Regions from separate parts of the Blastococcus sp. SYSU D00695 genome, predicted to be linked through region 1. Evidence: riboswitches for the same ligand, from Rfam matches in the RefSeq annotation. Region 1 holds a riboswitch; each other region holds the start of a gene.
The links. Region 1 has a riboswitch for cyclic di-AMP ahead of ACI781_RS09800 (C40 family peptidase). Riboswitches for the same ligand answer to the same signal wherever they lie in the genome.
Positions count from the first base shown of each region.

Region 1 (9,301 bases):
GCGGCCTCGGACGGGCAGATCGAGGCGCCGGCGGCCCGGGCGTCGAGGAGTTCCGCGATCCGCCGCTCCAGCCGTAGGTCGAGGTCGGTCCCGTCGCGGTCCCCGTCGCCGTCCCCGCCGTCCCCGTGGCCCACGCCCGCCAGCGTCCGCCCGCGCCGCCCCGGCCGCCAGCCGGCGGTGTGCGGGACGGCGGCGGGGGTACCGCCACCGCCATGGCGAGACGGACCCCGGTCGGGACGACCGGCAAGGGACGGCGCGGCATCAGCCCCCTCGGCTGGGCGCTGCGGGGCGCGGCGGCGGGGGGCGCGGCCAGCACCGCACTGAACGCCGTCACCTACGTGGACATGGCCGTGCGCGGCCGCGGGAGCAGCTCCACCCCGGAGCGGACCGTCGAGGTGCTGGCCGAGCGGGCGCACGTGACGGTCCCCGGCGACGAGGAGACCCGGCGCAACCGGGTGCAGGGCCTGGGGCCGCTCACCGGGCTGGCCGCCGGGGTGGGCGTCGGCGTCCTCACCGGGCTGGTCCGGGCCGCCGGCTTCCGCTCCCAGTGGCTGGTCGGGACGCTGCTCACCACCGCCGGTGTGCTGGTCACCGCGAACGGGCCGATGACGGTGCTGGGCGTCACCGACCCGCGGACGTGGTCGGCGACCGACTGGGCCGCCGACCTCGTGCCGCACCTGGTCTACGGCGCGGTGCTGAAGTCGACGATGGACGCCTTCGACCGCCCCTGACACCGGGCCTCACCCCCGCCCGCCCTCCAGGCATGGGAAGCGATCCCCACGTCTGCGGCGCCGGGACGTGGGGATGGCTTCCCATACCTCGGGGGCGCCGCCTCGAGGGGACCCGGGGCGGGCGCGGGGGCGGGCGGGCGCGGGGGCGCTCAGCGCCAGCCGCGCTCGTCCACGCCGCCGGGCACGGGCGCCTCGGGGTCGTAGGGCGTGCGGGTGAACACGAACGTGCCGAGGTCCAGGTGGTCCGGGGCGATCCGGAGCGTCTCGCCCGCGTGGTAGCCGTCGAGGCCCAGCCAGGTGCCGTCCCCGCGCGGGGCGAACCGGCTCGCCCGTCCCGGCCGGCCCGGCAGCGGGGCGAGGTCCAGCAGGCCGCTGCCGACGGCGCGCAGCACGTAGGGCGCCGGCCCCCAGTACCAGACGCCGAGCAGGTCCAGCTCGACCGCGGGCGGGGCCGGCCGCCACTCCTCGACCACCCGCGGTTCCGCGGCCCGCACGTCGGCCAGCAGTCCCGGCCACAGCGGCTCCATGCCGGCGGTGGTGTTGGCCAGGCTGACCGCGCCGGTGCCCTCCTCGCGGTCGACGAAGACGCCGGCCAGGAAGCCCGGCATCGAGCCCCCGTGCCCGGTGAGCACCCGCCCGTCGACCCGCATCACCTGCAGCCCCAGGCCGTAGGCCGACCAGCCGGGCGAGGAGGAGTCCACGCCCGCGGGCACGGCCATCTCCTCCAGCGTGGCGGGGGAGAGCACGTCGCCGGTGTCGCCGAGCAGGAAGACGGCGAAGCGGGCGAGGTCGGCGAGCGGCGCCCACAGCTGACCGGCGGCCGCCATGACCCCGGCGTCGTGCTCCGGCTCGGGGAGGACGACGTCCGCCCACGGGTGCACCGCGGTGCCGGCCGCGGCGGGCGGCTGCGGGCGGGGCGTCGTCCGGGTCATGCCCAGCGGGGCGAGGACCTCGTCGCGGACGACGTCGGCCCACGGCCGGCCCCGGTGCCGGGCGACGAGCTCGCCGAGCAGCCCGAAGCCGAGGTTGGAGTAGTGGAACCGCCGGGCCGCGCCGAGCACCACCTGCTCCTCGCGCAGCCGCAGGTCCGCCAGCGACCCGCCGGGCACCCGCTCCCACCAGCCGCCGGGGCTCTCGGCGGACGCGCCGGCCAGGTGCGACAGCAGCTGACCGACCGTCCGCTCCCCCAGCGGCGTCCCCGGCACGTGGGTCTCCAGCGGGTCGTCCAGCCCGAGCCGGCCCTCCTCGCGCAGGCGCAGCACGGCCACCGCGGTCACGGTCTTGCTGATCGACCCCAGCCGGTACTGCACGTCCAGCACCGGCCCGGGCACCTCGCCGCGCCCGGCCGACCAGACGAGGCCGCCGTCGCGCACCACGCCGGCGACCAGGCCCGGGACGCGGCCGTCGCGCTGCACGCGGGCGGTGCGCGCCAGCAGGGTCCGGGCGGTCGAGGGCAGCACGGGCTCGGGCATGACGGCGACCGTAGGCCAGCGCCCCGGGGGCGGCGGGGTCAGGCCGTCGTCGCCACCTCGCCCAGCCGGCCGGAGCGGCGGGCCCACACCTCGAAGACCACGGTGGCCAGGGGCGGCACCGACGCGGCGAGCGCGAGCAGCGTGGTGCCGGGCGACCAGCGCAGCCGCCGCGCGGTCACCAGGGCGTCCACGACGTAGAGCACGAACACCGCGCCGTGGATCGGCCCGAACACCTGCACCCCCACCTCGGAGGTCTCCGGCACGTACTTCACGTACATGCCGGCGAGGAGCCCGATCCAGGTCAGCGCCTCGGCGACGGCGACGGCGCGGAACAGCTGGACGGCGGTGCGGGGGGTCATCGGCTCCCTCTCGACGGCGACGGGTCCGCGCAGCTCAACGACCGGGGTGCCCGCGGGGTCCCCGGTCGGGACTGTGACCTGCGTGGCAGGGTCGGGCGCGTGCGGGGGCTGGCGCGGCGGGAGTTCTGCCTCGTGCTGCTGCGCCGGATGGCCGACGTCCGCCCCGACCTGGTCGCCGAGGCCCTGCCCCGGATCGGGGCGACCCGCGGGCAGGCGCACGCCGCGCACACCCGCTGGCAGGCGCTGCAGCACAGCCCCCGGGCGCCGCGCGGGCTCGCCCTGCGGACGGCGGTGCTGGGGCCGCCGGACACCTGCGTCGAGCGGCCCGAGGGCGACCTCGTGCTGGAGCTGCGCCAGTGGCCGCTGCCGCTGTGGCCGCAGCTGCGCTGGCGGGTGGTCAGCGGGCCCGGCGGCGAGGTCCTCGACGAGCAGCTGGTCCGCGGTCCCGGCTCGGGCGTCCCCGCGGCGCGCGGCGACCGGCTGCTGGTGTGGCAGCACGTGGTGGACGACGTGGCGGCCGTCCCGGGGACCCGGCACGTCGGCGCGCCGGCGCCGGCGCACTGGGAGGTGGCGCTGCCCGACGGCCGGCCGGCCCGCTTCGTCTGGGGGCTGTTGCTGCGGGTCGGCTGACGCGGCTCCCCCGGCCCGCCCCGGAGTGGGCGGGCCGGGGGGCGAGCTCAGCCGGCGATGCGGCGGGCCCCGGCGTAACCGCCCATGGAGTCGATGCTGGCGACCTTCACGACGTCGCCGGACGTCGGCGCGTGCACCATCTGGCCGTTGCCGATGTAGATGCCGACGTGGCTGACCGGGCTGTAGAAGAACACCAGGTCACCGGGCTGCAGGTTGCCGCGGGAGACGGGCTGGCCCATCTGGGACTGCAGCCGGCTGGAGTGCGGCAGGGTGATCCCGGCGGCCCGGAAGGCGTACTGGGTGAGCCCCGAGCAGTCGAAGGACCCGGGGCCGCCGGCGGCCCACACGTAGGGCTTGCCGCGCTGCGCCATGGCGGTGCTCACGGCCACCGAGGCCGCGCCGCTGCCGCCGACCACCGGGGTGGCGGGCGCGTCGGTCCCGGCGGCGGCCGCGGGGGCGTCGCGCTCGTCCCGGCTGGCGGTGGTCTCGGCGTGCGCGGCGGCGGAGGCGGCGAGGGCGGCCTGCCGCTCGGCGGCGGTCAGCCGGTCGAAGTCGGCGCGGTACTCGGCGATCTGGGCCTCGAGCGCGGCCTGCTGGGCGGCGACGGCGTCGTAGGTCTGCTGCGCCTGGGCGGCGGCCTGGGTGGCGGCGGCCTGGGCCTGCGCCGCGGCGTCGCCGGCGGTGACGGCGGAGACGAGGACGCCGCTCTGGTGGTCGGCGACCAGCTCGAGGGCGCTGACCCGGTCGAGGAACTCGTCGGCGGAGTCGCTGGTGAGCAGGGCGGCCAGCGAGCCGCCGCTGTCGCCGGTCCAGGCGCTGCGGGCCACGCCGGTGACCTGTTGCTGCGCGCTGGCGACCGCGGCCTGCGCCTGGTCGGCGGTGGCCTGCGCCTGGGCGGCGGCGGCCTGCAGCGCGGCGAGCTGCTCGCGGGCCTCGTTGAACTGCTCGGTGACCCCCTCCAGCTCGTGCCCGCGGGCGGCCATGAGCTCGGCGGCCTCGGCCGCGGTCTGCGGCTCCTCGGCGGCGGCGGAGCCGGGCACGAGGGTCGCGCCGAGGGCGACGCCCACGGAGGAGGCCAGCAGCAGCGCCCGGCGGAGGGCGGCGGGGCGGCGGGGGTGGTGCGGGCGCGCGGGGAAGACGCGCTCAGCGGACGCCATGGTGCGGCGGCTCTCCAATTCTCCGACGGCCGCCTACCGGGTTAGCTGACGGGTTCGGGCGGGAGTTCGCCCGGCGCCCGCGGTCGCCCGCGCGCGCTGCACCCCGGGACTACGGTGGGTCCCCGGCCCGGCGTCCCCGAGGGTCGGCCGGCTCGACGGCGTCCGTGGGGTGTCACCCAGGTCGGTGACGCTGCGCCCCGTCGGACACACAGACCGTAAGGGCCGTTACGGCGGCGTGACAATCACCAGCGTGTAATTCGTTCGCTCACGGTGAGCAACCGACCCCGTGCAGTTCCCGCGCCGGTGGACGCCGTCCCCGCGCCCGCCCGCCTGACCTGCGCCGACGCGGCGGACCGGCGCCGCCCGTCGCCCGCGCCGCTCGCCCGGGCCGCCGCGCGGAGCCGGCGTGACCTCGCCCACGAGCCCGCCCCGATCACGCGGCCGCCCCGATCACACGGCCGCCCCGGCACGACCCGGCACCGCCTCCCGACCAGCCGCCCGGAGCGCGTTCCCGGCCCGCCGCGGCGTTTGCCCGGTCCGCCGGCCGCGCACCCACCCGGCATGCCCCTCTCCCGACCGGCCCCGGCCCGCCCGCCCGCCGTCCCCGCCTCCCGTGCGCCGCAGGGCGCATGCGGCTCCGGCAACGTGGCCGGGGGCCCGCCGGCCCGCAGCACCGCGATCGGGTCCGGAGCCTGAGCACAGACCCCGCCCCGCCGCCGCGGGGCAGCGCGTGGTCCCGGGCGCGCGTGGGCGCGGAGGCCCGGTTCCTGGCGTCCGCCGCGCGCGCCCGGCTGCAGGGCCGCGACCTCGCCCTCATCGCGGCCGGGCTGACCTTCTACGCCGGCATCGCGGTCGTGCCGCTGCTGCTGGTCGCCGTCCGGCTGACCGGGGCGCTGGCCGGCGCGGACGAGGTGTCGCGGCTGACCGGGAGCCTGACCGGGTTGCTGCCCTCACAGCTCGGCGCGCCGGGCGCCGTCCGCGGGCTGGTGGACGCCGGGCTGGGCATGGACCTCCTCGGCTTCCTGCTCGCCCTGCTGCCGCTGTCGCTGTACGGCGAGGGACTGCGCCGGGCGCTGCTGCGCTTCAGCGCGCGGCCCGACACCCTGACCGGCTGGCGCGGCCGGCTCCTCGGGCTGCCGCTGGTGGTGGTCACCCCGCTGCTGCTGTACCCGCTCCTGCTCGCCGCCGACGGCATGGCGTCCCTCGCCGCCGAGCCGGGCGCCGCCGCCGCCGTCGGCCGGTTCGCCCTCGGCTACTACTCGGTGCTGTTCGCGCTCACCGTGCCCCTGGTGTGGGGCTTCCGGGTGGTCGCGGCGACCCGCCTCGGCTGGCCCGCGGTGCTGTGCGGGGCGCTGTTCACCGCGGCCTGCCTGTCCGGCTTCCTCCAGGGGTTCGTGCTCTTCCTCTCCCTGCCGCTGGACCTCGGCGCCCCCTTCGGCGGCCTCACCCCCGTCGGGGCGGCGGTCGCGCTGGCGCTGTGGCTGTTCCTCCTGCACCTGGTGCTGCTCGGCGGCTGGCTGCTCACCCAGGCCCTCGACGAGCGCATCACCGGGCGGGCGGGGCCGCCAGCAGCTCCGGCAGGTCCCCGCGGTGCAGCACGACCAGGCGGCTCACCGCCCGCGTGAGGACGACGTAGAGGCGCTGCAGGCCGCGCGGCTCGGCCGCCACCACCGCCGCCGGGTCCACCACGACCACCGCGTCGAACTCCAGCCCCTTGGCCAGTCCCGCGGGGACGACGGCGAGCGGGGCCGCCGGGGCGTCGTCGGTCAGCACCTGCGCGGGCAGCCCGGCGTCCCGGAGCGCGGCCGCCACCGCCGGCACCGCCGCATCGGCGCAGACGACCCCGACCGAGCCCGGCGCCGCCGCCAGCTCCCGCACCACCTCGGCCAGCGGCCCGGCGAGGTCGGCGACCGGCCGCAGCGCGAGCGCCCCGGGGCCCCGCCGCACGGCGGTGGCGGCGGGCAGGCCGGGGGCGATGGCCGGCAACAGGCGGTTCGCGTAGTCGAGCACCTCGCCGGGGACCCGGTAGCCGCGGGTCAGCGGGCGGACCGTCGTCCCCGGCCGGCCGAGCCCGCGCAGCGTCGGGCCCCAGTCCCCCGCCGACCAGGGGCTGGTGGCCTGCGCGAGGTCGCCGAGGACGGTGAGCGAGCCGGCCGCCAGCCGGCGGGCGATCGCGCGGCACTGCATCCCCGACAGGTCCTGGGCCTCGTCGACCACCACGTGCCCGTAGCCGCCGGTGCGCTCGAGCAGGCCGGCCACCTCGTCGACCAGCACCGCGTCGGCCGCCGTCCAGGGCGCCGTCCGCACCGAGCGGGGCGGCTCCGGCCACCGCAGCGCCGCCTGCTCGTCCTCGTCCAGCACGCCCCGGGCCGCGCGCGCCAGCAGGACGGGGTCCGACAGCAGCGCGCAGACCAGGCCCGCGGCGTCGCGGGCGGGCCAGACGGCGTCGCAGAACGCGCGCACCTCGGGGCTGCGGGCGGCGCGGCGGGTCTCGGCGTCGGTCGGGCTCCCGCCGTCCTCCTCCCGCTGGCGGCGGGCGTCCTCGGCCAGGAGCAGGGCCAGCCGCTCGCGACCGGCGGCGTAGTGCAGCACCTGCTGGTCGTCGTCGGCCCGGCCGCGGCGACGCAGGTCGTCGACGGCGCGCTTGAGCCGCTCCACCGGCACCCGGTAGCGGCGACCGGCGAGCGGCACCAGCACGTCCTCGGCGGGCTTGGCGATCGCCCCCCACAGGGCGCGGTGCAGGACGGCGGCCATCCGCTCGTCGCCCTTGAGCGCGGCCACCTCGGGCCGGTCCGTGCCGCGGACCGGGACCCGGGCGGTGAGGTCCGCGACCGTGGTCTGCTCGACCTGCACCTCGCCGAGGGTGGGCAGCACCTGCTCGATGTAGCGCAGGAACGCCCGGTTGGGCCCGACGACGAGCACGCCGCTGCGCGCCAGCTGCCCGGCGTGGGTGTAGAGCAGGTAGGCCGCGCGGTGCAGGCCGACGGCGGTCTTGCCCGTGCCCGGGGCGCCCTGCACGCAGACCGACTCCGACAGCGGCGCGCGGACGATCTCGTCCTGCTCCGGCTGGATGGTGGCGACGATGTCGCGCATCGGGCCGCTGCGCGGGCGCTCGATCTCGGCGCGGAGCAGGTGCCCGTCGCCCTCGTCCCCGGCGGCGAGGAGCTCGTCCTCGTAGCCGGTGAGCTCACCGCCGTCGAAGCCGAAGCGGCGCCGGCGCACCAGGCCCTGCGGGTCGGCCGCGGTCGCCCGGTAGAACCGCCGGCTCATCGGCGCCCGCCAGTCGACGACCACCGGGTGGCCGGCGGCGTCGCGGACGTGCCGCCGGCCGATGTGAAAGGTCTCGTGCCCGGCGTCGGTGCGCCCGAAGAACGCCGGGACGCCGGGGTCGTCGGCCAGGGCGCGCAGCCGCTCCGCGCGGGCCGCGCCCAGCCGCTCCGAGGCCCACGCGTCCACGCCCGCGTCGACGACGGCGGCCGCCGCCGCGCGCATCCCGGCCAGGCACGAGGCCGCGTGGGCCAGGTGCGCGCGCTCGGCGGTCAGGACCGGATCGGCGGACGTCGTGTCGTTGGGCTCGGCGGACACGGTCGGTGGACGCTACGCGCGCCGCCGTGCGCCGTCGACCGCGTTCCCCGCAGCGACCGCCCCCCGGTGCAGAACCGCATCACCGCCCGGGAGGGCGCGGGCGCGGTCACCCGTCGCCGGGCTCGCGGATGACGACGTCGACCGCGCGGAACCGGGCCGGGGTCTCCAGCAGCACCGCCTTCGTCGGCTCGCCGACCTCGACCGGGGCCGTGCGGGGCAGCCCGGCCAGGGGACGCAGCCGCGGGTCGGCCAGCACGTCCTCCACCAGGCCGCGGTCGCCGCCGGGCACCAGCGCGTCGAGCCCGGCCGCGTGCGGCAGCAGCACCCGGGCCGCGGTGTCGGCCGCGGCCGAGACCACCGCCGCGGTCTGGTTGTCCCGGCGCCGGGCGAAGCGCTGCTGCGACCAGCCCCCGGCGGCGGTGCGGCCCTGCACCAGCCGGCTGTCGACCTTCGAGGCGACGAGCCGCGTCCCGTCGAAGACGCCCACGGCCCAGCGGCCGCGGCGCACCAGCAGCACGGCCGCCTGCGCCGGCCGGGCGGCCGCGGCGCCGAAGGAGGTCAGCAGCGGCGACTGCGGCGTCCAACCGAACGGCGCCCGCAGCACCACCGAGGTGCCGTCGGCGCAGGTCACCGCCAGCGCCTCGCCGTCGGTGCGCACCTCGGCGAAGGGCCCGTGCCGCTCGGCGACGCCGTCCAGCCAGCGGCCCAGCCGTTCGGGGGCGACGCCGAGCCGGCGGCCCCCGCCGGCGGCCGGGCGCGCGCGGGTCACCGGCCCGGGTCGAGGACCGGGAGCCCGGCCGCCCTCCACGCCTGGAAGCCCCCGACGACGTCGGTGGCGCGGTGCATGCCCAGGGCCCGCAGGGAGTCGGCGGCCAGGCTGGAGGAGTAGCCCTCGTCGCAGAAGACGACCACCTCGACGTCGTACCCGGTCGCCTCGGGCACCCGCGCGTCGCTGGCGGGGTCGAAGCGCCACTCCAGGTGGTTGCGCTCGATCACCAGCGCACCGGGGATGCCGCCGTCCCGGTCGCGCTGGGCGGCCGGGCGGGTGTCGACGAGGACGGCGCCGGCCTCGGCGCGGCGGGCGGCCTCCTGCGGCTGCACCCGCTGCAGGCGGCCGCGGGCCTCGGCGAGCAGCTCGTCGATGCTCCGGGCGCCGGCGGGCCGGTCGGCGCCGCTCACCCGGCCAGCACCGTCTCTGCCTCGGCGTTGCGCGGCCGCACGACGAGCATCCGCTGGCACGCGGCGACCACGGTCGCGGCCAGCGCCGCCGGGATCACCGCCACCAGGAACGCGGCGTTGGCACCGACCTCGTCGACCACCACGCCGGCCAGCGAGGCGCCCAGGGCCACGCCCAGGCCCAGGGCCGT
Region 1 is NZ_JBJGZP010000011.1:113,772-123,072, forward strand. Features, by position in the region: gene ACI781_RS09775 (DUF3253 domain-containing protein) at 1-134, opposite strand, end outside; gene ACI781_RS09780 (hypothetical protein) at 213-731, shown strand; gene ACI781_RS09785 (serine hydrolase domain-containing protein) at 881-2,203, opposite strand; gene ACI781_RS09790 (DUF3817 domain-containing protein) at 2,242-2,562, opposite strand; gene ACI781_RS09795 (hypothetical protein) at 2,662-3,192, shown strand; gene ACI781_RS09800 (C40 family peptidase) at 3,240-4,349, opposite strand; cyclic di-AMP (ydaO/yuaA leader) riboswitch at 4,365-4,508, opposite strand; gene ACI781_RS09805 (YhjD/YihY/BrkB family envelope integrity protein) at 5,096-5,974, shown strand; gene ACI781_RS09810 (HelD family protein) at 5,895-7,934, opposite strand; gene ACI781_RS09815 (acVLRF1 family peptidyl-tRNA hydrolase) at 8,041-8,703, opposite strand; gene ACI781_RS09820 (rhodanese-like domain-containing protein) at 8,700-9,113, opposite strand; gene ACI781_RS09825 (MFS transporter) at 9,110-9,301, opposite strand, start outside.

Region 2 (9,301 bases), on a different contig from region 1:
CCGGGAGGAGCTGGCCGGCGCGGTGGTCGAGGAGGTCCGCGCCGCCGCGGCCACCGCCGGGCGGCTGCTGTTCGGCGACTTCCCGGTGGACTTCCCGCTCGACGTCGCCGTCGTCCGTTCCTGGGCCGACGCCGGCTGAGCCCGCAGACGGCGGGACCCCCGCAGCCGGTCGGCTGCGGGGGTCCCGGGTCGTGCTCAGGCGGGGCCGGTCACTGCTCCCGCTCGGCGTCGAGCGCGGCGGCCACCCGGCGGTGGGCCTCCCAGATCGGCTCGGGCATGCCCGGGAAGAGCTTCAGGTGCTCCTCGCGGTGGCCCATCTCCTGGCACCAGCGCTCGGTGTCGATGGTGAGGAGCTTCTCCAGGTCGCCGTCGCGCAGGTCGACGCCGTCGAGCTCGAGCTCCTCGGGCAGCGGCACGATGCCGACCGGGGTCTGCCGGCCGGTGACCTCGCCGTTCTTCAGCTGCATGAGCCACAGCAGGGGGCGCAGGTTGTCCCGGTACCCGGGCCACAGGAAGTGGCCGTCCTGCGGGTCGCGCTGGAACCAGTTCACGTGGGCGAAGAGCGGCTGCTCCTTCGCCGCCCCGATGACCTTCAGCCAGTGCGCGGCGTAGGTGGCCTCGGGGGTCGCCATGAACGGGCGCATCGACATCGGGTCGTAGCGCAGCACGCCCTCGGTGCCCTCGGCGGCGAAGGTCGCCTCGGCGCCCAGGGTGAGACCGTCGTAGACGCCCTCGGCGAGGTCGGTGATCGCGCGGATCAGCGGCTCGCGGTCGCGGGTGCGGCCACCGAAGATGATGGCGTCGACCGGCACGCCCTTGGGGCTGTCGAAGTCCGGCGCCAGGTTGGGCACGTTGGCCAGCGTGGTGGTGAACCGGCTGTTCGGGTGCGCCCACGGGGCACCGCGGTCGGCCTCGGACCGCTCGCTGATGAGCGCGCCCTGCCAGTCGCGCCAGCCGGTGACGTCGGCCGGCGGCTCGGGCGTCTTGCCCTCCCACCAGACGTCGGCGGTCTGCTCGTTGTAGGCGACGTTGGTGAAGATCGTGCCGGTGCCCTCGGTGATCGCCTCGACCGCCGTGGGGTTCGTCGCCTCGTTGGTGTCCTTGGCGACGCCGAACACGCCGTACTCGGGGTTGATCGCGTAGATCTTCCCGTCCTCGGGGTCGACCCGCAGCCAGGCGATGTCGTCGCCGTAGAACGTGACGTGGTAGCGGTCGCCGAGGACGTCGGGGGCCAGCGTCATCGCCAGGTTGGTCTTGCCCGAGGCGCTGGGCATGCCGCCGCAGACGTGGTACTTGCGGCCGGTCTGCTTGTCGGTGATCCCCAGGAGCATGAACTGCTCGGCGAGGAACTCCCCGGACCGCCAGCCGTCGTAGGCGCCCTGGCGCAGGCCGTGGGCGATCTTGCCCAGCAGCGCGTTGCCGCCGTAGGACGAGCCGTAGTGCAGGATCGTGCGCTCGTCGGCGACGGTGACGAAGTACCGCTGGTCGTCGGCGGTGCCGTGGCCGAGCTCGTCCAGGTTCCCGGTGACGTGCACGCCGCGGACGAAGCTGTCCTGGTCGGCCAGGTCGTTGACGTACTGGACGCCGACGCGCGCCATGCGGTTCATGTGCAGCACGACCGTGCGCGTGTCGGTCAGCTCGACGCCCGTGGCGTACTGCTCGAGCGGCGACCCGGGCGGGGCCATGAGGTAGGGGACGACGTACATCGTCTTGCCGGCCGAGGCGCCCTTCATGCGCTCGGTCAGCAGCGGGCGCATCTCCGACGCCGGCTTCCAGTTGTTGTAGACGCCCTTGTCCGCCTCGTCGTTGGTCGCGACGACGGTGCGCTCCTCGGAGCGGGCGGTGTCCTTCGGGTGGCTGCGCGAGTAGTAGCGGCCCTCCCCGGCCGGCAGCAGCTCCCCGGCCTCCAGCGCCTCCTGGATCAGCCGGGCGTCGTCGGAGGCGTTGACCACCTCCACCCGGGCGGCACCGGTGTGCTCTGCCCACTGGCGGACGAAGTCGCGGACGCGACTGTTCTTCACCCCTGCTTCGTCGAGCACGGCGTCAACGGCTGCCACGACTGCACCTCTCCCTCGCGGGACATCCACTGAGCGCGCCTCCCGACGTGCGCGCTGCGGCCCGCTGGGTCGGCAACTTACCGATCCCGTCGCGCCCCGTTGACAGCAGTGGCCCGCCCGTCACCCGTTCCGGAGCGCAGCGCGGGCCCGCCGGCCACCCGGACGGGTCCGCGCTGTGATGCTCCGCACGGCCCCGGCCGTCCGGCGGGGGTGGTCGGGCGCCGGTCGCGGCGGTCGTCCCGCCGCTGCCCGCCGGTCGCACGGGGCGCCGGGGCGGCTGGTCACGGCGGTCCGGCCGGGGTGTGGGGGCCCCGCCGGCCGGGGCCGCGGCGGCGTGGCCGGGAGTGGTGCCCGCGGTCCCGGGCGCGGGCCGCCGCGATTGTCACGACCCGGTAACGCGTCTACGGTGGCCGCGTCCCTCCGGCCCCAGGGGCCCCGTCCGGGGTCTACCGGAGGACGCCGCCGAGTCGCCCTCCGGGGCGAGCCGGGGACCCACCGCAGTACTGGGGTGAATCCCGTCCCGCACGTCCGGGGACGGGTAGGGCCGCTTCCCGCCCGAACCCGTCAGCTAACTCGGTAGGCGGCCGACGGAAGAAACGGAGAGCCGCCACGTGGCGCGCTTGAGTACCCCCGCACGACCCCGCCGCACCCCGTACTCCCGCAGCCGGGTGCGCCCGCGCGGCTGAGGCCCCGCGACCCGCCGACCGCCACCGCCCCGCCCTCCGCCCGGAGGCTGCCGGGGTCGTGCGCCGGTCCGGTCGCCGCTGCCCCCGCACATCCGCAGCTCGCCGCTGCCCGCGCACCCCCGGAGCCCTCCCCGTGTCCCACCCTGCCCAGCCCAGCACCGCCCCCGCCGCCGCCTCCACCGAGGACGCGGTCACCGAGACCGCCGCCGTCCCGACGGAGGTGCTGCCGGCCGCTCCCGACCGCGCGGCCCGCCGCGCGTCGGCCCGCCGCCGCTCCCGCGCCGTCGTCGGCCGCCGACCGGGGGTCTACCTCGGGGTGGCCGCGGCCGGGGCCGTCCTGGTCAACGTCCTGATCGGCGTGGACCCGGCGGCGCACGCCGAGGCCGACGCCGACGTCAGCGGCTCGGTCAGCGTCGCCCAGGCCCTCGGCCTCACCGCGCACAGCACGCCCGCCGCCGCCGAGCCGGACCTGCAGCCGCTGTCGGAGCTGGCCGCCAGCCGCGGCACCCGCGAGGCCGAGGCGGTCGCCGCCGCGCAGGCCCAGGCCGCCGCCGACCAGGCGGTCCTCGACCAGCAGCGGGCCGCCGCCGAGGCCGCGGCGGCCGCCGCGGCCGCCCAGGCGCAGGCCGAGGCCGAGGCGGCCGCCGCCCGCGCCGCCGAGGCCGCGGCGGCGCAGTCCCGCGGGACCGCCGGCGGCAGCGGCGGGGGGTCGGCGGCCGTGGCGGCCAGCACCGCCGCCACCGCGGTGGCGCGCATCAACAACACGGCCGGCCCGGTGTCCTCGCGGGTGCAGGCTGCCGCGGACGTCGTCGTCAGCAACGTGCCGGGCGCCGGCTCGATCACCCTCGGCGGGACCCGGCCGAGCGCGACCGACCCGCACGGGCACCCGTCGGGCAACGCGCTGGACTACATGGTCCTGACGAACGCGTCGCTGGGCGACGCGATCGTCGCGTACCACGTCGCGCACTGGGACGAGCTGGGCGTGGAGTACATCATCTGGGAGCAGCGGATCCTGCAGTCACCGGGCGGCTCGTGGTCGACGATGGAGGACCGCGGCGGCGCCACGGCCAACCACTACGACCACGTGCACGTGAACTACCGCTGACCCGGCGGGCGGCGGACGACGGAGAGGGCTCCCCGTGCAGGTGGACGTGACGGAGGCGCCGGACCGGCGCCGCTTCGAGGCGCGGGTCGACGGCGAGCTCGCGGCGATCGCGGAGTACATCCGGACGCCGGAGCTCGTCGTCCTCACCCACACCGAGGTGCTGCCCGGCTTCGCGGGGCGCGGCATCCCCTCGGAGCTCGTGCGCCGCGCCCTGGACTCGATCCGGGGCGAGCAGATGCGGGTGCTGCCGCTGTGCCCGTTCGTCGCCGCCTGGATGGGCCGGCACGCCGCGGAGTACGGCGACCTCGAGTACCGCTCCCGGACGACGATCACCCCCGACACGGCCTGACCGCCGGGCGCCGGGGTCAGCCCCGGCGCGACCGGCCCCGCGGCCCGCCCTGCCGCCCGCCGAGCGCCCGGCCGGCGGCCCGACCGGCGGCGCGGCGGCCCCCGGGACGGCGGTCGTCGTCGCCGCGGCCGGCGGGCGCGCTGCACGGCCGGCAGGTGGTGAACTGCGGGGCGACCGGGCGGCCGCAGTCGCGGCAGGCGGCCGCCCGCACCGAGGAGATCGCCCGCGGGAGCAGCAGCGAGATGCTCTCGGCGCACTCCTCCTCCACCCAGGCGGCGTCGTCGCTGTCGAGTCCGGCCACGCCGGGGAAGCGGCGGAGCAGCGTCTGGGCGTCCCGGGCGGCCGCGGCGGCCTGCTCGAAGTCCTCGACGGTGCCCCCGCGCGGGACGTCGGGCAGCACGGTCTCCGGCGGAACCGGCAGCCCGACGGCGTGCTCGAGCGCGGCGCGGGCCAGCGTGAGCCAGCGGGTGCGGCGCGGCGGGTCGTAGTCGATGGCGAGGCTGACCAGGCGCCACACCGTGTCCAGGTCGCCGGCCGCGCCCAGCGGGCCGCGCAGCAGCGGGAGCAGGGCCTGCACCCGCAGCACCAGGCTGCTGACGTCGTCGGCGGTCATCGCCTCGTCGCGGGTGGCCGCCCGCGCCCACGCCATCCAGCGGGTGAGCGCCTCGGGCAGGTCGGCGGGCTCGGACGCGCCGAGGTCGTCGAGCTCCGGGCGCAGGCGCGGCGCGCGCCGGGGAAGGTCGCTGGGAGCGTCCCCGCGGGCGACCGCGGCGCCCTCGGCCAGCAGCCGCTGGTCCGGGCGCAGCCCCACCACGCCGGTGAGCACGCCGACCTGGCCGTGGCCGGTCAGCCCGTACCGGCCGGCACGGCCGGCGATCTGCGCGGTCTCCCACGAGCGCAGCGGGCGCACCCGCTCGCCGTCGAACTTCGTCGTCTCGGCGAACAGCACCGTCGTCGCCGGCACGTTGATGCCGTGACCGATCACGTCGGTGGTCACCAGGACGTCGAACTCGCCGTCGGTGAACTGCTCGATGACCTCGCGGCGGGTGGCGGGGGGCAGCGCGCCGTAGAGGACGCCGACCCGGCCCGGCCGGTGCGCGTGCAGCGCGGCGGCGACGGCGTAGACGTTCTTGCGGCTGAAGGCGACCACGAGCGTCTGCGGCCGGACGGTCTCCGGGCGGACCGGGGCGCGCAGCACGTCCAGGCGGGACAGCCGCTTGTGGTTGACCACCGTGAGGTGCTCGGCGTCGGACACCAGCGGCCGCAGCAGCAGGTAGGCCTCGGCGGCGGAGATCAGGTGCATCTCCCGGTACTCGCCGGTGAGCAGCAGCCGCGCCCAGTGGTGGCCGCGCTCGGGGTCGGCCACCCAGTGCGACTCGTCGAGCACCAGCAGCTCGCCGCGCATGGGCGCCTTCTCCACCGTGCAGCACACGATCGGGGCGCCCGGGTCGATCTCCTCCTCGCCGGTGGACAGCCCGACCGTGCCCGGCGGCAGCCCGGCGGAGAGCTTGGCGTAGGCCTCGTGCGCCAGCTGGCGCAGCGGCGCGGCGTAGACGCCGGAGCCGCTGGCGGCCAGCGCCTGCAGCGACTCGTAGGTCTTGCCGGAGTTGGTGGGGCCGAGGTGGAACACGACCTCCTCGGGGCGCACCGACCGCACCGGCAGGCTCGGGGCGGCGCCCTCGACCCAGCTCTCCTGGGCCAGGCGCTCCTCCCGGGCGGCGGTGCGGGCGGGGGAGTCGCGCCGGGAGCGGTCGCGGCGTCGGGCGGTGGCGGACTGGGGTGAGCTCACGGGCGGGGCGGGTCCTTCGCAGGCGGGGACGTCGGGTGCACGGGGCGCGCGGGGGTCGACGCCCTGGGGTGGGCGGACCGCGCTGCGGCGCGGGGCCAGGTCGTCCGGGCCGGGGTGATCCGGGCCGGGCCCGTGCCGGTCCAGGGTACGGCCCGGGCGGGCGCGGCCCGGCGCGGGCGCGGGGCGACCACCCCGGGCCGCCCCGGGCGGGGCCTGCCGGGAGACTGGTCCGAGGAGGGTTCACCGCCCTCTCGCGGGGTAGCACCGGGCCACCGGTCCCGGCGTGGCCGTCGATCCCCCGCGCCGGGGCCGTGTCGTGTCCGTGGGAGGGCAGCTGGTGAGAAGGCGCGGATGACCGACGTCCTGCTGCCCGACGGGCTCACGGGGACCACGCTCGCGCTGCTGCTGCTCGCCGCGCTCGCGGCCGGATGGATCGACGCCGTCGTGGGCGGCGGCGGCCTCCTCCAGCTGCCCGCGCTGCTGCTGGTGCCCGGGCTGAGCCCGGTGCAGGCGCTGGCCACCAACAAGCTGTCGTCGGTGTTCGGCACCACCACCAGCGCGGTCACCTACGCGCGCCGGGTGCACCCCGACCTGCGCACGGCGCTGCCCATGGCGGGGCTCGCGCTGGTCGCCAGCGCGGCCGGGGCCTCGGTGGCGGCGCTGCTGCCGGCCGCCGTCTTCAAGCCGGTGATCGTGGTGGCGCTGGTGGGCATCGGCCTGTTCACCGCGCTGCGCCCGGCGCTCGGCGAGGCGACGGCGCTGCGGTACGCCGGCCGCCGTCACCACGGCACCGCCGCCGGCATCGGCGCCGTCATCGGCTTCTACGACGGGGTCCTCGGGCCCGGCACGGGCTCGTTCCTGGTGTTCGCGATGGTGTCCCTGCTGGGCTACGACTTCCTCGCCGCCAGCGCCAAGGCCAAGATCGTCAACGTGGCCACGAACGTCGGGGCGCTGCTGGTGTTCGCCTCGCACGGGTCGGTCCTCTGGGGCCTGGGCCTGCTGATGGGGACGGCGAACGTGCTGGGCGGCTACCTCGGCTCGCGGACGGCGACCGCGCGCGGCAGCCGCTTCATCCGCGTCGCCTTCCTCGTCGTCGTCACCGCGCTGGTGGTGCGGGTGGGCGCCGACGTGTGGACCGAGAACCTGCGGCCGCTGCTCGACTGAGTGCCGGCGTCAACGGGCCGGCTCGCCGCGGATCCAGTCGACGACGAGCTCCGGCTCGGTGTACGGCTCCCCGGGCACCGCCCGCTCCGGGAAGTCGAAGACCGCGAGCATCGTCTGCATCGGGTAGTCGGGCGTGACGTGCACGGTGCGCACCACCTCGCCGTCGACCAGCACGTCGGCGCGGTCGGGGTGCCAGTCGAGGGCGTAGGTGTGGAACTGCGTGACGTCGATCTCCAGCCGCGGGGCCGCGAAGTCCTCGACCATGCGCGGGTCGCGGAAGGCGTGGGCGCCCATGCCGACGGCGGCGGTCGGGCGGCCCTCCGGCGTCCGGCCCAGCGCGTCGCCGAACACCTCCATGACGCACAGCTCCGCGCAGCGCTCGGGCCGGTCCTCCAGGCCGACGAGCCACCAGGCGGCCATCGACCGCGGCGTCAGCGTCGCCCGCGCCCGCATCTGGAGGCGCCCGTAGCGCGGCGTCCACCCCCAGTGCGCCGGCTGCTCCTCGCGGACGACCGCCCCCGGCCGGACGGGCTGCTGGCCGACGGTGCTGCCGACCGGCCCGGAGAAGACGCCGGACTGCACGCCCGACACCCGTAGCGGCGGGTGGTCGTCGGGGCACCACAGCGGGTGCTCCTCGGGGAGGTACAGCCGCAGGCCGGAGCCGGTGACCTCGTAGGCGGCGGCGGAGGCCGCCCGCGAGCTCCACTGCGGCAGGTAGTGCGGGACCCAGACGGCGGGATCGAGGTCGCTGCCGTCGAAGTCGTCGGCGAAGGGAGCGTCGGCGGGGGGCGGCGCGTCGGACACGGGGCTCCGTTCTGCGTCGGGGACGGTCCCGCCATCGTCGGGCACGCGCGGCGACGGCGCCGCGGATGCCCCACGATGGGCCCGCCGGGCGCGGCCGCGTCCCGGGTCGAGGAGGGAGGTCCCGCGTGGTGGACGACGACGTGGTGCTGGTGGAGCGCCGGGACGGCGTGCTGGTGGTGACGCTCAACCGGCCGGCGGCGAGGAACGCGCTCGACGCCCGGGTCGCCCGCGCGGTCGCCGCGGCCGCCGACGAGCTGGACGCCTCCGACGACCTGCGGGTGGGTGTGCTGACCGGCGCCGGGGGGACGTTCTCCTCCGGCATGGACCTCAAGGCGTTCCTGCGCGGCGAGAGCCCGACGATCGAGGGCCGGGGGCTGTGCGGCATCACGATCACCCCGCCCCGCAAGCCGCTGATCGGGGCGGCCGAGGGCTGGGCGCTGGCCGGCGGGTTCGAGCTGCTGCTGGCCTGCGACCTGGTCGTGGCGGCCGAGACCGCCCGCCTGGGCGTGCCGGAGGTGACCCGGGCGCTGGTCGCGGCCGGCGGGGCGGCCCTCGCGCTGCCGCGGCGCATCCCGCAGGCGCTGGCCATGGAGCTGCTGCTCACCGGGCAGCCGGTGACGGCGGCGCGGGCGGCGGAGATGGGGCTGGTCAACCGGGTGACCCCCGAGGGCGGCGCGCTGGCGGCGGCGCTGGAGCTGGCGGCGACGATCGCCGCCAACGGCCCGCTGGCGGTGGCGGCCACGAAGGCCGTCGCCCGCGGGGCGGCGGACTGGCGCTGGGACGAGGGCTGGGCGCGCCAGGCGGAGCTGACCCGCGGCGTCTTCGACAGCGAGGACGCCCGCGAGGGCTCGTCGGCCTTCGCCGAGAAGCGGCCGCCGGTGTGGCGGGGCCGGTGAAGCTCCTGCTGCCCGACTCGCTGCCGCTGGCCCCCGAGCTGCCGGCCGGGGTGACCGCGGTGACCTACCCGGTCGCCGCGCCGGTCCCCGCCGGGCACCGCGATGCCGAGGCCCTCGTGGTGTGGGGCAACCGGCCGGCGGACCTGGCCGCCGTGGCGGGGGAGATGCCGCGGCTGCGCTGGGTGCAGTCGCTGGCCGCCGGGCCGGACGCGGTGCTGGCGGCCGGCTTCCCGGCCGGCGTCGCCGTCACCTCGGGGGCGGGGCTGCACGACGCGCCGGTCACCGAGCACGCCGTGGCGCTGGTGCTCTCCCTGGTGCGCCGGCTGCCGGCCGCCGCGCGGGCGCAGGCGGCGCACCGGTGGGCGCGGGAGCTCGGTGGCCTCCAGCCGCTGCACCCCGAGGGCCCGGTGACCACGCTGCTGGGCGCGCGGGTGCTGGTGTGGGGCTTCGG
Region 2 is NZ_JBJGZP010000002.1:25,729-35,029, reverse strand. Features, by position in the region: gene ACI781_RS01675 (bifunctional 3'-5' exonuclease/DNA polymerase) at 1-139, shown strand, start outside; gene ACI781_RS01670 (phosphoenolpyruvate carboxykinase (GTP)) at 210-2,057, opposite strand; cyclic di-AMP (ydaO/yuaA leader) riboswitch at 2,508-2,655, shown strand; gene ACI781_RS01665 (hypothetical protein) at 2,877-3,848, shown strand; gene ACI781_RS01660 (GNAT family N-acetyltransferase) at 3,883-4,197, shown strand; gene ACI781_RS01655 (helicase-related protein) at 4,214-5,986, opposite strand; gene ACI781_RS01650 (sulfite exporter TauE/SafE family protein) at 6,338-7,150, shown strand; gene ACI781_RS01645 (glycoside hydrolase family 16 protein) at 7,160-7,954, opposite strand; gene ACI781_RS01640 (crotonase/enoyl-CoA hydratase family protein) at 8,080-8,850, shown strand; gene ACI781_RS01635 (NAD(P)-dependent oxidoreductase) at 8,847-9,301, shown strand, end outside.
Region 2: another riboswitch for cyclic di-AMP. It lies ahead of ACI781_RS01665 (hypothetical protein); the one in region 1 lies ahead of ACI781_RS09800 (C40 family peptidase).

Region 3 (9,301 bases), on a different contig from region 1:
CGGACACCTGGAGCACGCGCTCGTTCATCCAGTTGAGGGCGACCGCCAGGTCGCGCGCCGGCGGCCCCGGCGGGGCCGCACCCCGGGCCCGCTCGGCCTCGATCGCCGCCGCCGTCTCCGCGACGAAGCCCTCCATCACCGCCGACCACAGCTCCCGCACCTCGGGGCTGGCCGCGAGCAGCTCGGTGGCGGCGGCGGTCAGCGCCCGGTGGTCGCGGAAGGTGTCGCGGACGGTGACCAGGGCCGCCCGCCAGGCCGCGCGGGCGCCGGTCGCGCCGGCCAGCGCGGCGGTGCGGGCCGCCCGGGCCTCGGCGACCACGCGGTCCAGCAGCGCGAGGACGACCGCCTCCTTGGAGGCGAAGTAGAAGTAGAAGGTCGACCGCGAGATGCCCGCGCCGCGGGCCAGGTCGTCGACCGAGATGTCGGCCAGGGGCCGCTGCTCGAGCAGCGCCTCGGCGGTGGCCAGCAGGGCCCGCTCCCGGTCGTCCCCGGTGGGTCGGCGGACCCGCCGGCCGCGCGCGGTGCCCGGCTCGGCGCGGTGGGGCTCGGCGAGGTGGGGCTCGGCCATGGACGCGACGCTAGCGGGTGTCGACGCGCTCGACACGGCGTCGAGAGGCGACCTCCACGATCAGGGCAGGCGCCACACCGTGGTCCGGCGCAGGCCGGGGCCCTCGGTCTCGGGGATCTCGTACACCGCCGCCTCGACCAGCCGCTCGTGCGGGAGGTAGGGCCGGCCGGGGTCGCCGACGTACACCGCGCAGCCGGCGGCCCGGGCCCGGTCGAGGAAGGGCACCACCCGCTCGGTCATCTCCCGGTCGTAGCAGACGTCCCCGGCCAGGACGACGTCCACCGGGGGCGCCGGCTGCCCGAGCACGTCGCCCAGGGCGGTGATCCCCCGGACGCCGTTGAGGCCGGCGTTGACCTCGATCGCCGTGCGGCTGAACGGGTCGACATCGCTGGCGAGCACGGTGGTGGCGCCGGCCAGCGCGGCCGCGACCGCGACCAGGCCGCTGCCGGCGCCCAGGTCGAGCACCCGGCGGCCCGCCACGAGCCCGGGGGTGTCGAGGACGAACCGGGCGAGGGCCTGGCCGCCCGGCCACGCGGCCGCCCAGAACGGCGGGGCGTCGCCCGCCCCGCCCGCCGAGACCTCCATCGCCTCCCAGAGGGCGACGACGTCGTCGGCCACGTGCAGCCGCACCTCGGGGACCGAGGACGGCGACCGGACCGCCGTGTGGGCGCGGATGAAACCGGCGGGGACGACGTCGGGCGGCACGGCCCTCACCTCACCACGCCCGGCGCGACCCCTCGCAGGGGCCCGCGCCGCGCGCCGTGACGTGCTGGAACGGCCCCGCCGCAGGGGCCCGCCGCGAGCGTCGTGACGTGCTGGAACGGCCCCCTCGCAGGGGCCCGCGCCGCGCGCCGTGACGTGCTGGAACGGCCCCGCCGCAGGGGCCCGCCGCGAGCGTCGTGACGTGCTGGAACGGCCCCCTCGCAGGGGCCCGCGCCGCGCGGAGCGGGGCGTGGGGGGCGAGGGGGTCCTCCTTCTAGTACCAGCCGGTGGACTGGGAGTGGGCCCAGGCGCCGCAGGGGCTGCCGTAGCGGCTGTCGATGTAGATCAGGCCGGCGTCGATCTGGCGGTAGCCGTCGCTGGTCTTGGCGATGCCGGTCCCGGCCCAGGTGGAGTCGAGGAACTGCGGGATGCCGTAGGCGGTGCTCGTCGGGTTCTGCGCGGTGGGGTTCCAGCCGCTCTCGCGGCCCCACAGGTTCTCCAGGCAGGTGAACTCCGACCCGCTGCCGACCCGCGACATCGCGTAGTCCTTGAAGGAGCCCTGACCACCGGAGGACGACGCGGCGGGGGCGGCCGCCTGCCGCTGCTGCTGCTGGGCGGCCTGCGCGTCCGCGGCGGCCTGCGCCTCCGCGGCGGCCTGGGCCTCGGCGGCGGCGCGCGCGGCGGCCTCGGCGGCGGCGGCCTCGGCGGCGCGGCGGTCGAGCTCGGCCTGGTCGGTGGCCTGCTGCGTGAGGGCGGCGGCGACCGCCTGCTCGTCCCGCTCGGACCGGGAGGAGGCGAGGTCGCCGAGCGAGGAGAGGTCGGGCGAGGCGGCCGCGGCGGGGGCCACGCCGTCGATCCCCAGCGCCTGGGCGACGCTCACCGACTCGGGCGCGGCGGCGTCGGCGGAGGCGGGCGTCTCGCCGGTGGCGACGACGCTGACGAGGACGCCGCCGGCGGCGGCCGCGGCGAGCAGCAGGCCGGGGCGGCGCGGGCCCAGCGGCGAGCCGCTGCGGGCGGCCCGGGGGGCGCGGCTGGACGTGCGGAAGAGCGAGCGGGGCGACATGCGGGAGGTACTCCGTGGGAGAGCGCGCACGCGTCGGCCACCCCCTCCTGGAGGGGGCGCACGGACGGTGCTGGTGTCTTCGGGGTGGTCCGGGGGCGCGACGGGGCGGCGCCGGCCCGGGGCGGTGCAGGCGGCGGTCGGCGGCGCTAGACGGGCAGCGCGCGCGGACGGCGGCACCTGCGGGCCGCGTGAGCCCGGAGGCGAGGCATGCGGAGACTCTCCGTTTCTTCCGTGGCCGCCTACCGAGTTAGCTGACGGGTTCGGGAGGGAAGGCGCCCTACCCGCGCGCCGAGCGGACTCGGCGGGCGGGATTCACCCCAGTACTGCGGTGGGTCCCCGGCTCGCTCCCGCACCAGGCGGTCGCGACTCGGCGGCGTCCGGCCGAACTCCCCGGATGGGGACGAGACGACCGGCCGGACGCAGCCACGTTAGGTGCCGTTACCGCGCCGTGACAATCCCTGCCCCCGGATCCGGTGCGTGACGGATCTCGCCCCAGTGGTCCCACACACCCCGGGATGCGACCGGACGCGGACGCTGCGTGAGCTCTCGGTCGCGCTGCGGCAACCGGCGGGCGACCCCGTCAGCTCGCGCGGGCCGGCCGTGGCAGGTCGGGCACGCCCGCGGTGACCACCTGCAGCGCATCCTCGATCCGCTCCCCGAGCAGGGCCGACGCCGCGTGCGCGGCGTCGCGCTCGCGGCGCAGCCGCTCGACCTCGGCCTCCAGCGCGGCGATGCGCCCGGCGGACTCCCGCTCGGCCGCGGCCCGGTCCCGCCGCTCGGCGGCGAGTGTGGCGAGTGTCTCGTCCCGGACGGCGGCCACCGCCTGCCGGAGGACGGCGACGTTCGCAAGCCGGGCGCGGGCCTCGGCGCGGGCGGCCCCGCGGATCCGGTCGGCCTCGGCCTCGGCGGCGGCGGTCAGGGCGGCCGCGTGCTCGGCGGCGCGCACGAGCAGCTCCTGCACCGGGTCGGCGTCCCCCCGGTCCACCCCGGCGAGCCGGCGGCGGGCGTCGGCGAGCTCCGCCGAGCAGGCGGAGAAGCGGGTGAGCAGGTGGTCGTTCTCGCGGCGGGCCACCGCGATCTCCGTCTCGGCCCAGGCGACGTAGTTGTCGACCTCCATGCGGTCGTAGCCGCGCAGCGCCCCCCGGAAGGTCGGCTCGGTGCCCAGCAGGGCGTCGAGGGCGCCCGGACCGGGCCGGACCGCAGCGTGCACCGACATCGACGTCCCCCTCGCACTCCCCCACCGCGCCCGGCCCCCGTGCCGCGGTGGGGGAAGGATGCCCAGCGGTGGCGGCTGCGGGAGCGCCCGGCAGGTCTCGGATCGGCCACGACGCGGGTGTCGCACCGGGCGTGCCCGGCCGGTCACCCACCGGCGTCCGTCCGGGTGCCGGCGCCCGGGAATCCCCCGGCCCGCCGGCCCGTTGCAGGCGGCAGTAGTTGAACTCTCAACCCAAGAGGCGAGTGACATGCAGTTCGGCATCTTCTCGGTCAGCGACATCACGGCCGACCCCACGACCGGGCGCACGCCGAGCGAGGCGGAGCGGATCCGGGCGATCGTCGCGATCGCGCGGAAGGCCGAGGAGGTCGGTCTCGACGTCTTCGCGCTGGGCGAGCACCACAACCCGCCGTTCTTCTCGTCCTCGCCGACGACGACGCTGGCCTACATCGCGGCGCAGACCTCGACGCTGCAGCTGTCGACGGCGACCACGCTCATCACCACCAACGACCCGGTGAAGATCGCCGAGGACTACGCGATGCTGCAGCACCTCTCCGGCGGCCGCGTCGACCTGACCCTGGGCCGCGGCAACACCGGGCCGGTCTACCCGTGGTTCGGCAAGGACGTCCGCGACGGCATCCCGCTGGCGGTGGAGAACTACGCGCTCCTGCGCCGGCTGTGGGACACCGAGGTCGTCGACTGGCAGGGCCGCCACCGCACGCCGCTGCAGGGCTTCACCTCGACGCCGCGGCCGCTGGACGGCGTCCCGCCCTTCGTCTGGCACGGCTCCATCCGCAGCCCGCAGATCGCCGAGCAGGCCGCCTACTACGGCGACGGCTTCTTCGCCAACCACATCTTCTGGCCGCCGGAGCACACCCGGCGGATGGTCGAGTTCTACCGCGACCGGTTCGCCCACCACGGCCACGGCACCCCCGAGCAGGCGATCGTCGGCCTCGGCGGCCAGGTGTTCGTGCGCAAGAACAGCCAGGACGCCGTCCGCGAGTTCCGGCCCTACTTCGACGCCGCGCCGGTGTACGGCCACGGCCCGTCCCTGGAGGACTTCAGCCGCGACACCCCGCTGACCGTCGGCAGCCCGCAGCAGGTCATCGAGCGCACGCTCGGGTTCCGCGACTACGTCGGCGACTACCAGCGCCAGCTGTTCCTCGTCGACCACGCCGGGCTGCCGCTGCGCACCGTCCTCGAGCAGCTGGAGATCCTCGGCGCGGAGGTCGTCCCCGTGCTCCGCCGCGAGTTCGCCGCGCTGAAGCCGGCCGCCGTCCCCGACGCCCCCACCCACGCCGCGCGCGTCGCCGCCCGCGCCGCGACCGTCCCCGGCACCCCCGACCGCACCCCCGAGGAGGTGACCGTGCGATGACCACCCGCACCCTCGCCGTGGTCACTGCCGGCCTGAGCACGCCGTCGTCCACCCGGCTGCTCGCCGACCGGCTGACCGCCGCGACCGTCGACGCCCTGGGCCGGCACGGCGACGACGCCACCGTCGAGGTCGTCGAGCTGCGCGAGCACGCCCGCGCCCTGGCCGACCACCTGGTCACCGGGTTCCCCGGCCCGGGCCTGCGGGCCGCGATCGACACGGTCACCGGCGCCGACGGGCTCATCGCGGTCACGCCGGTCTTCACCGCCTCCTACAGCGGGCTGTTCAAGACCTTCGTCGACGTGCTCGACCCCGACGCGCTGACCGGCACGCCGACGCTGCTCGGCGCGACGGCCGGCAGCGCCCGCCACTCGCTGGTGCTCGAGCACGCGATGCGGCCGCTGTTCGCCTTCCTGCGGACCGCCACCGTGCCGACGGCGGTCTTCGCCGCCGCCGAGGACTGGGCCGACACCTCCGGCGGCCTGGCGACCCGCATCGCGCGCGCCGGCGGGGAGCTGGCCGACCTGGTCGCCGGTCGCCCGGTGTCGTCCCGGCCGGCCGACCCGTTCGCCGACGTCGTCCCGCTCGACCGGCTGCTCGGCCGGGGCTGACGGGTCACGGCCCCTCGAGGCATGGGAAGCCATCCCCGCACCCGGCCGGTCAGGACGTGGGGATGGCCTCCCATGCCTCAGCGCCGGGCGTCCGCCGACGCCGGCGCGGTGCCGCCGTGGGGCGCCTCGGCCCGCATGATGCGGGTGATCTCCGCCCGGTCGGCCGCCGAGGGCAGTCCCCAGCCGGGCTCGTAGCCGTACACCTCGCCCAGCGGGGTGGACGACGTCCGGCCGTCGAGCAGCTCCACCGCCCCGGTGCCGATCAACCCCGGGTGCTCGACACCGCAGGCCTCGGCGACCTTCACCAGGTCGCGGCGCAGCGTGGCGACGTAGTTGGCCAGCCGCACCGACTTGAGCGCCGGGTCCAGGCCGCGGGCCAGCCAGGCGTTCTGCGTGGCCACGCCGGTCGGGCACGTGTCCGTGTGGCACTTCTGCGCCTGGATGCACCCGATCGCCAGCATCGCCTCGCGGCCGACGTTCACCATGTCGCAGCCGAGCGCGAAGGCGACGATCGCGTTGTCGGGCAGGCCGAGCTTGCCGCCGCCGACGAACGTCACCTGCTCCTGCAGCCCGCGGCGGGCGAACGTGGAGTAGACGCGGGTGAAGCCGAGCTGGAAGGGCAGCGACACCGAGTCGGCGAACACCATCGGCGCCGCGCCGGTGCCGCCCTCGCCGCCGTCGATCGTCACGAAGTCCACCCCGCGGCCGGTGGTCGCCATGAGCTCGGTGAGCTCGTCCCAGAACCCCATGTCGCCGACGGCGGCCTTGATGCCGACCGGCAGCCCCGTCTCGGCGGCCAGCAGCTCCACCCAGTCCAGCAGGCTGTCGGTGTCGCGGAACTCGGCGTGCCGCGACGGGCTGACGCAGGTCTGGCCGACCGGCACCCCGCGCGCCGCGGCGATCTCCGCCGACACCTTCGCCGCCGGGAGGACGCCGCCCAGGCCCGGCTTGGCGCCCTGGCTCAGCTTGATCTCCAGCGCCCGCACCGGCGCACCGGCGACCACGTCGCGCAGACGCGCCATGTCGAACCGGCCCTGCTCGTCGCGGCAGCCGAAGTAGGCGGTGCCGATCTGGAACACCAGCTCGCCCCCGTGCCGGTGGTGCACCGACAGCCCGCCCTCGCCGGTGTTCTGCAGGCAGCCGGCCAGCGCCACGCCCCGGTTGAGCGCCTCGACCGCCGTCCCCGACAGCGAGCCGAAGCTCATCGCCGACACGTTGACCACCGACGGGGGCCGGAACGCCGCCCGCCTGCCGCGCGGCCCGCCGAGCACCTTCGCCGAGGGCAGCGGCACGTCCTCGGCCGACGCCGGGTGGGACGGCGGCACGGCGGTGCCGAACGTCGTGTGCTTGATGATCGGGTAGCCGGCGGTGTGCTCGAGGTCGTTGTCGGTGCCGAAGCCGAAGTAGTTGTTCTGCTTCTTGGCCGAGGCGTACACCCACCGGCGCTGGTCGCGGGTGAACGGCCGCTCCTCCTCGTTGCCGGCGACGAGGTACTGGCGGATCTCCGGGCCCATCCGCTCCAGCAGGTAGCGGGCGTGCCCGACGACGGGGTAGTTGCGCAGCACGGCGTGCTGCCGTTGGACGAGGTCCCGGACGGCGACGGCGGCGACTGCGCCGAGGCCGGCCGCGGCGGTGCGGGCGAGTCCTCTCATGCGCCTCACCATGCCCCTCGGCCGCCCGCGGGGCGACCGGTCGGCGCGCGGGTCCGGGGCGGGACTCAGCGGTAGGCGGACCCGCCGCGCAGCCGGGCGGCGACGGCCACCCGCAGCGGGGCCAGCACCACGCCGTCGCGGGCCAGCCGGTCGCGCAGCAGGCGGCGGTGGCGGACCACGCCGACCAGGCCGACGGCCCAGAAGACGTACTGGACGGCGAAGGCGGCCCGGAACGCGTCGCGGTCGTAGGCGGTGGAGGCGCCCGGGGTGAGGACGTCGAGGATGGCGCCGATCGCCAGGATCGTCAGCAGCGAGGCGAGGAAGCCGCCGACGTTGACCACCCCGCTGGCGCTGCCCTGCCGCTCGGCGGGGTTCCAGGTGCGGGCGAAGTCGAACCCGATCATCGACCCGGGCCCGTTGGTGCCCAGGACGACGACCAGCAGGACCAGCACCGGCAGCGGCACCCGGCCGGGCCACAGCAGCACGAGGGTCCAGGTGCCCGCCGTCGCGGCGAGGATCGCGAACACCAGGACCGAGCGCCGCAGCGGCCAGCGCCCGCACAGGCGGCCCAGCAGCGGGCCCACGACCATCCCGACGACCACCAGCAGGGTGAGCAGCGCGGCGGCGGTGCCCGGCGCCAGCCCCTCCCCGGCGGTGAGGAAGGGATAGCCCCACAGCAGGGCGAACACGGTGCCGGAGAACTGGGTGACCAGGTGGGTGTAGAGCCCGATGCGGGTGCCCGACTCGCGCCAGGTCTGCACCAGCCCCTCGCGGACGGCGGCCAGCCCGGGCGCCGCGGGCCGGACCGTTCCCGGCGGGGCGTCGCGCAGGGTGCCCAGGACGAGCACCGCCACCAGCACGCCCACCGCGGCGGCGCCGAGGAAGGTGTGCTGCCAGCCGGTGCCGTGCAGCAGCGCCACGAGCGGGGCCGCGGCCAGCACCTGGCCGAGCTGGCCGAGGATGCCGGTCAGCTGGGTGACCACCGGCACGGTGCGGGAGGGGAACCAGGCGCCGATCACGCGCAGCACGCTGATGAACGTCATGGCGTCGCCGGCGCCGACGAGCACCCGGGCCGCGATCGCCGTCGGCACGTCGGTCGCCACGGCGAGCACCAGCTGGCCGGCGGCCATGGTCAGGCCGCCGGCGACGATCAGCCGCCGGGGGCCGAAGCGGTCCAGGGCCACGCCGACCGGCACCTGCATGCCCGCGTACACGGCCAGCTGCAGCACCAGGAACAGCGAGACGGCCGACGCCCCGGCGGAGAACCGCTCCTGGGCCTCCGGGCCGGCCACGCCGAGGGAGGCGCGGTGGAACACGGCGACCACGTACGACGCCAGGGCCACCAGCCAGACGGCGTGGGCGCGGACGGCGGGAGGCGGGGGCACCCCATACCCGACGCCGCGCGCGGCCCCGTTCTTCCGCGCGCGCGGGTGACCCTGCCCACCCGCGGGTCAGGGCAGCGGGACCTCCCAGAAGTACGGGCGGCCCAGGCGGGGGCGGCGCAGCAGCTCGTCGTAGTCGGTGGTGTTGCGCGACACCGACACCAGCAGCTGGCCCGACGGCGTGCGGACGTCGGGGTGGCCCATCGGGGTGTACTGCAGGTCACCGGTGTCGTGGCCGTCCGGCGAGGAGAGGACGGGCTGCACCGTCCACGGCCCGGTGGGCCCGTCGGCCGACCAGATCGCGATCGAGTCGCCGAGGTCGCCGCCGAGCTTGGAGACCGCCAGCCACCGGTCGCCCACCCGGTCCACCGACAGCGTCTGGGCGACGCCGTCCAGGGCGCCGAGCACCGGCGCCGCGCGGGTGGCGTCGTCCTGCCAGCCGGTGCCGTCCCAGTACTGCATCGCCGACCCGTCGGTGGCCCGGGCCACCGGGAGCCGCGCGACGTACAGCTCGCGGCCGTAGACGTAGGCCTCCCCGGTGGCGCGGGTGCCGTAGACGTAGACCCAGTCACCGTCGGCGGCCGAGGCCGCGCCCCAGTTGACCTGGCCGAGGTCGATGCTGTCGGGGGTGAGGGCCGCGGTGCGGGCCAGCTGCGGGACGCCGCCGGGGGTCACGGTGAAGACGGCGACCGTGGTGCCGCGGTAGGCGAAGTCCCACATGCGGGCGCCGCGCTGCAC
Region 3 is NZ_JBJGZP010000002.1:197,649-206,949, forward strand. Features, by position in the region: gene ACI781_RS02450 (TetR/AcrR family transcriptional regulator) at 1-568, opposite strand, end outside; gene ACI781_RS02455 (class I SAM-dependent methyltransferase) at 629-1,273, opposite strand; gene ACI781_RS02460 (aggregation-promoting factor C-terminal-like domain-containing protein) at 1,545-2,333, opposite strand; cyclic di-AMP (ydaO/yuaA leader) riboswitch at 2,555-2,702, opposite strand; gene ACI781_RS02465 (hypothetical protein) at 2,914-3,549, opposite strand; gene ACI781_RS02470 (LLM class flavin-dependent oxidoreductase) at 3,797-4,921, shown strand; gene ACI781_RS02475 (FMN reductase) at 4,918-5,529, shown strand; gene ACI781_RS02480 (glutamate synthase-related protein) at 5,607-7,181, opposite strand; gene ACI781_RS02485 (MFS transporter) at 7,247-8,566, opposite strand; gene ACI781_RS02490 (DUF4185 domain-containing protein) at 8,633-9,301, opposite strand, start outside.
Region 3: another riboswitch for cyclic di-AMP. It lies ahead of ACI781_RS02460 (aggregation-promoting factor C-terminal-like domain-containing protein); the one in region 1 lies ahead of ACI781_RS09800 (C40 family peptidase).